2 regions of the Paenibacillus vandeheii genome follow, and region 2 is predicted to be linked to the other one. Evidence: riboswitches for the same ligand, from Rfam matches in the RefSeq annotation. Region 2 holds a riboswitch; the other holds the start of a gene.
The links. Region 2 has a riboswitch for ZMP and ZTP ahead of P5G61_RS20735 (TIGR01440 family protein). Riboswitches for the same ligand answer to the same signal wherever they lie in the genome.
Positions count from the first base shown of each region.

Region 1 (3,416 bases), on a different contig from region 2:
TTGAGCAATAATTAAATGTCCACTTGAAGAAACCGGAATAGGCTCAGTAGCCCCTTGTACGATACCTAATAATACATATTTCAACCACAAAATAATGTCTTCCATTGTATCCTCCTACTTATTATTTTCGATTGGCTTTGACATATTTAAGCTGGGCAACAATGATGACACTAATGATAACCAAAAGGAACCACGAACTGATCTTGCTAAAACTAACCAGCTGCCAGGAGTCGTGTTGGTCAGGATATTTCCAGCCATTAAAAAAGGTTGCTATATTTTCAGCCGTCCAGATGAAGAAACCTACGATGATGAAAGCGAGTGTAAGCGGCATTCGATAGGTCGTTAATCGTACCCGATAGATGATCCACGTTTTTCGAAAAACAATAAATACAAGAGCGGTCAACCACCAACGAAAATCGGGAATAAAATGATGTGTGAAAAAGTTGATATAGATGGCTCCTCCTAACAGAACCGAAGATGCAAACCCGGGCCATCCAGTCATGTCCATACGCAATCTGCGCCATATTTGACACATAAAGCTTGCTACACTTGCATACATAAATCCACTATAAAGGGGAACACCAAAGAGCTTGGTATATCCAGGCTCAGGGTATGACCAGGATCCCATCCACACTTTATACATCTCCAGCACCAAACCAATCACGTGAAATATACATATGACTTTGATTTCATCACGTGTTTCCAATCCGCTCCGGTACATAAGGTATTGCACTGCTAATAAAATCAGCAGAATGGCATCATAGCGATAAAGAAAGGGGATCTGAATTACGCTAGAGAGGGCCAGCGTTCCAAAGATCGCCACAGGAAAAATGCAACTCATCGCTTGATGATAACCAAAATGCAGCAGCTGTACTAAAGGTTTCAAGTTATGTTTATCTCCTTCCCCATGCCTTGTTCATAATAATATAGATATGAACCGTTTGTAAAAAGAGAAAAAAAGCTATATATATGTTCTTATTTTCAATTATAGCCGTATTCAAAGACAAACAAGGCCCCTCGTCAATCGGAGGAACCTTGTTTTTTGGGCTATTTCATTATGCATTTTCAGATAGCTTATAGGCAGATTTAATCGTATGTTCGATGAGCGTTGCGATTGTTACAGGTCCAACGCCGCCAGGTACAGGTGTAATAGCCGAAGAAGGAACAAAGCAAGCTTCATAGTCCACATCTCCGACATTCCCTTTGTTATAACCTGCGTCAATAACGACAGCACCCGGTTTAATCCAGTCTCCTTTGACAAACAGGGGTTTACCCACGGCTGCAATGACGATATCACCAAGCTTCACGATCTCCTCCAGATTCACAGTTTTAGAGTGGCAGGTTGTCACCGTTGCATTCCGGTTTAGCAGCATGGCTGAGACCGGCTTGCCCAGAATTGGACTTCTTCCGATGACCACCGCGTGTTTGCCCTCAATTTGAATATTGTAGAAATCCAGAATACGCATGATAGCCTGTGGTGTACAGGAAGGGAATTCGGCTTTTCCAAAAGCATTAAGTGCAAAACCGAGGGTCGTTACACCATCAACGTCTTTTTCGATACGAATGGCGTCAAAAGCTGCTCTTTCATCGATATGATTAGGGACAGGGTGCTGAAGCAAAATACCGTGTACGGAAGGGTTATCATTTAGTTTGTTAATTTCTTGAATCAATTCATCCGTGGTGGTATCCGCAGAAAGAACGACCTTAATGGAATGCACGCCTAAGCGAGCACAAGCATTTCCTTTCATACGCACATAGGTCGCTGAGGAAGGATCATCTCCGACGAGAATTGTAGCGAGACAAGGCTGAATGCCTTTTTCCTTAAGGATGCCAACCTTTGTGGCCATGTCTTCCTTCATAAAATCTGCTACCGTTTGTCCATTTAAGATCAATTTGTCTGTACTCATTTTCACATCGCCCTTTCAACATAAAAAAGAGGCAAGGAAATAAATATTCCTTACCTCTGCCCAGGCGTACGGCTTATTACAAACCATATGCTCCCTCACGGTTCACCGTGTTCGCCAGTCACATATGATCGTTTAAATTGTTTAGATTGATAGTACTTGAAAAAGAAGAATTGTTCAATAGTTAATGGATTTCTGTTATAGAGAGAGATGACCTTAAGGATTAAGTATCTCTTCTATCAATGAAAATTCAACACGATCTACTTTCCAGCCCTTATTTGTAAAGGCGAGTGTGGCACTGCGGTAGAGTGTTTCCTTGTTACCGTAAACGGAACTGGAACCCGAGTATTGACTTAATCTGGCTGTATTACTATCAAGGTAAGTCAGGCCGGATTGGCTAATGATTTTGAATTTAAAGTCATATTCCAGCCCTTTATCCCGAATAATTTGATTGATAAAACGATCTGTAAAATAGGCACTAAAGTATGTCCGAATCTGCTTAATGGACGTCAGATTTGTCGCTTCATTTAATTTGTCAACTAAGATTTGCTGTTGTTTGGCCGTTATTCTCTTTGCATTGGGCACTTGCACTTTGGGTTTTGCCATCGTCACCTGTAGTTGCTTACCATCCAGAGTGATGGTTGCTTGGCTGGTTTGTTGATTCCATTGCACGTTAGCGCCTAAAGCTTGACTGATCAACCGCGCCGGGACATAGGTGGTGTTTTCGTTTAATTCCGCAGGGACATCCAGAGAAACTACCTCTTGGTTAACCAGTATCTTTTTAGAGTTAATGGTCAAACGTATTGTCGTTTCACCTTTGGTAATGGTGATATTTTTTTGTTCTTTGTTCCAGTTAACTTCCGCACCCAAGTTTTCGGACACTGCCCGTAATGGAATTAGAACACGATTATTTTTTAAGATGCCATTATCCAATGTGATGTACTGGTTAGCAGCTTCCCCGGTAGCCGCAAAGCTCGGCAGGATGAGCAAAGTCGTTGTCAGCAATGAAATAGTGATTTTTTTAAACATAGGCTCCTCCTAAGGATTAATTAGTTGAATATGTAGACGTTACCAAAGTAGAAAATGTTTCTGTATGTAAGATGCCATTCTCCAAGTAGGAAGTTAGCCTCAGTTGAGAAAAGGGCTTAATTCTAAATCTTTCTTTTTCTTTTACCAGAGGAAATAGTTGATAACTGTTCTCACTCGTGGTATATTGTTAACAGGTAAACGATTTAAGGATGAATTTGTGTATTAGTTTGATAATTTAAGGTTTTTTATTGTTTACAGGTAAATAAGGAGAGATAGAAGAATGGATTCAAGAGATCGAACAACACAGTTGCTGTATGACCAATTTATCCGTTTTTTACATGTATATGAGAATCACAAGGATACGGAAATCGAACATTTTCTGAGTATCGCCCAGCGGGAAAGCATCGAGAAAATCCCCCAGCATTTGACTGCAGTTCATATGATAGATTGCATTGGCAGGCATGAACCCATTAACAATACGGG
Region 1 covers NZ_JAROCD010000006.1:364,921-368,336, reverse strand. The annotation lists gene P5G61_RS14215 (undecaprenyl-diphosphate phosphatase) at 1-105, opposite strand, end outside; gene P5G61_RS14210 (DUF817 domain-containing protein) at 122-886, opposite strand; gene P5G61_RS14205 (bifunctional 5,10-methylenetetrahydrofolate dehydrogenase/5,10-methenyltetrahydrofolate cyclohydrolase) at 1,056-1,907, opposite strand; ZMP/ZTP riboswitch at 1,959-2,039, opposite strand; gene P5G61_RS14200 (stalk domain-containing protein) at 2,121-2,933, opposite strand; gene P5G61_RS14195 (MarR family transcriptional regulator) at 3,214-3,416, shown strand, end outside.
Region 1: it holds a riboswitch for ZMP and ZTP, as region 2 does, so the genes downstream of both, P5G61_RS14205 (bifunctional 5,10-methylenetetrahydrofolate dehydrogenase/5,10-methenyltetrahydrofolate cyclohydrolase) here and P5G61_RS20735 (TIGR01440 family protein) in region 2, are expected to answer to the same signal.

Region 2 (3,416 bases):
TTCACGGTAATACCGATGGAATCAAGTACATGCTCAGCTTCCTTACCTGTGATATTCACGCTGCGTGTGTCGATCAGCATCAAGTGGTTGTCTGTACCACCGGATACGATGTTCAATCCTTCAGCAATCAACGTTTCAGCCAGCACCTGTGCATTTTTCACCACATTTTGTGCATATGTTTTGAACGAAGGTTGCAGTGCTTCACCGAAGGCTACCGCTTTGGAAGCAATCACGTGCATCAGAGGTCCGCCTTGGGAACCCGGGAATACCGCTTTATCAATCGCTGCTGCCCATGCTTTGCGGCACAGAATCATACCACCACGAGGTCCACGCAACGTTTTGTGTGTTGTTGTTGTTACGAAATGCGCATGTGGAACCGGGCTTGGATGCAATCCGGCAGCTACCAGTCCTGCAATATGAGCCATATCCACCATGAACAAAGCGCCTACATCATTGGCGATAGAAGCAAGCTTTTCAAAATCGATGATACGCGGATATGCACTTGCACCTGCAACGATCATGCGAGGACGATGTTTGAATGCGGCTTTGCGCACTTCATCGTAATCAATCAGGAACGTATCTTCTTGTACACCATAAGCCACGAAATTGTACAGCAAGCCGGAAGCATTAACCGGGCTACCATGTGTGAGGTGTCCGCCATGCGCAAGGTTCATGCCCAGTACAGTGTCACCTGGTTTCAAAGCCGCAAGATATACTGCCATGTTCGCTTGTGCACCGGAGTGAGGCTGAACATTCACATGTTCTGCTCCAAACAGTTCTTTGGCACGGTCACGTGCAATATCCTCAACGATATCGACATGTTCACAACCACCGTAGTAACGTTTGCCTGGATAGCCTTCAGCGTATTTGTTCGTAAGTACAGATCCAAGAGCCTCGATAACTGCTTCGCTTACGATGTTCTCGGATGCGATCAGCTCAATGTTGTTCTGTTGACGTTTCAGTTCAAGATTCATCGCTTCCAGTACTGCCGGGTCATTCTTGCGCAATTGTTCCATGATTAAATTCCTCCCAGTTTATAAGTGAAGTTATAAAGCGAAACTACAGTGGTTACACTCCTGACTTCGATTGCATCACCATCTTCCGATCGCTGTTATCCCTGGATTTTTCTGAACTCCCTTATAGTAAGGGGAAAATCCGGGGATAGCGTATGCTTCCGATGTAGCTTTCCTTCGGAAAGCTTTCAGGCGAACGCATTGCTTCTTCAGATTGGTGTTGCACTCTCCGTTTTCATGTAAAGTCTAATTTGGCTTTATATAGTGAAGATATCAGTCACAAAATGTCGAATCCGGTTGCTCTTCCATGCGATACACTGCGCGCTCGCCACCAATCAACTTGGGACGGGTCAACGCTGTAGTTACACGGGCATCACCAATGTAGCGGAGTGCTGTACGGAAAGGTACTGCCACATGCCGCAAGTGCATGCCAATCATCGTCTCGCCAATGTCCAGTCCCGCATGGGCCTGCACATGTTCAGCCAAGCATGGATCGGTCAGCGAGCGATATGCTGCGGATGCCATGGAACCACCTGCTTTGGGCACAGGTACTGCACCCACTTCAGTCAATCCAAGACGTGTAAGCAGAGAACGCTCCATAACCAGTGCGCGGTTCAGGTGCTCACAGCATTGGAATACAACTTCAAAACCGAACTCCTGCTGCACCTCGCGTATACCCGCAAGAAGCTGCTGCGCCACTTCAACTGCACCGCTTGTACCAATCCGTTTGCCTGCGACTTCACTTGTACTTGTACCGATCACAACAATCTGTCCAGGTCCAAGCTGGCCGGCAAGCGCCAGTTCACGCAGTATGGATGCAGTCTGTTCATGCAATCCGGGTTGTTCCGAATCTAATTCAATAGTCATCCTATCGCCTCCCGATAAAATCATGCTCGGCTTCCTCTTGGCTGCCTTTCGTATTCTTGCATGGCATTTCAGGTACTATTATAGCGAATAATCAGATGAAAGACGAAAAAAAGAGCAGTCTGCGGGTAACGCAGAATTGCTCTTTTGCCCAGGCGACCGGCCGTTTGTTCCGGTGCTCCATTGTGGTTGTGCCCACTTCGTCGCCAGTTACACCGGATCCCTGTTTTCCCATTCATCATAAAACAACCTGCGTTTAAAATCAACGACTAATTTACATCCCATGTCCGTTTTAATATGGCTTCCAATTACTCCAACTTGTCCAAAAGTCTGTCGAGCGCGGTCCGAATCTCTGCCGCAGCAATGTTGTAATCGTCGCGACTGCCGCCAAACGGGTCCGAAATGTCAAAGCTCGGAATGCGCTGCCTAATCTCAATTGCCCGCTCACGTTCAGATGCCAAAATCTCCTGACCGAGCGCACGTTTCATCTCCAATGTCGCAAACAGGCTGTCCAGTTCCTGAAGATCATTCAGGACTTGCTCGTCATTTTCCACGTATTCTTTCAAAGTATATGTCTTGTGTACCGAGTCAGGAAAAACCTGCATGACATGCTGTTTATGACTGCGTGTCAATGTGAGAATCAGATCGGCCCAGCCAACCAGGTTCGCGCTTAGAAGCGTCGAATGAGGTGGTCCCTCCACATTGTGATCCCTTAATACGGCCTCCGCATGACGGGAAATCGGCATGCCCGTTGTTGCGGCTACACCTGCGGAACGAACGTCCACTTGAATGCCACGCTCAGACGCCAGTTTACGTAAAAGTCCCTCCGCCATGGGGCTGCGGCAAGTATTCCCTGTACATACAAACAAAATATGTTTCATTGTGGTTAGCCTCCCCATTTTGCAAATGTTGTCGAATCATGTTAAAACTCCATCTGATCCAATGAACCTCATACCTATATATTGAAGACTGCACTAGGCTGTAATTATAGTTAACGTTATATTTTAAAATATAAACAAAAGTCCAAAAGCGAGCAAGATTGCTCCGCCGACCGCTTCTCCATAATCCCCCATGTTCTGGCTCACACGCCGACCCAACAGCAGACCCATAACGGACATTAACCCACCGCATACGCCAAAAGCCAGCACTGTTAACACCAAATCACTGCTGAACATGCCGAGCGAGACTCCAACGGAGAACGAATCCACACTGACACTCAGAGAGAACAGAATCACACCGAGCAGAGAGCGATGATCCACCAGTTTGGTGTCTCCCTCCCGGAAAGCGTTCAAAATCATATGGGCACCGAGCAGGACCAGCAAACCGCCAGCTGCATACGCCGTAATGTCACCAAGCAGGGAACTGACGTATTTGCCCGTATACATGCCGATGAGCGGCATGATGATGTGAAACAAGGCCGTTACGGTACTGATTCGCAATACGTCTCTCAGACGAATACCCTTCATGCCAATCCCGATGCCGAGTGAGAACGCGTCGAGTCCGAGTGCGACTGCCATGATCAAAATGGTTACCAACTGC
Region 2 covers NZ_JAROCD010000010.1:185,891-189,306, reverse strand. The annotation lists gene P5G61_RS20740 (serine hydroxymethyltransferase) at 1-1,016, opposite strand, end outside; gene P5G61_RS20735 (TIGR01440 family protein) at 1,287-1,880, opposite strand; ZMP/ZTP riboswitch at 2,020-2,101, opposite strand; gene P5G61_RS20730 (low molecular weight protein arginine phosphatase) at 2,186-2,758, opposite strand; gene P5G61_RS20725 (manganese efflux pump MntP) at 2,882-3,416, opposite strand, start outside.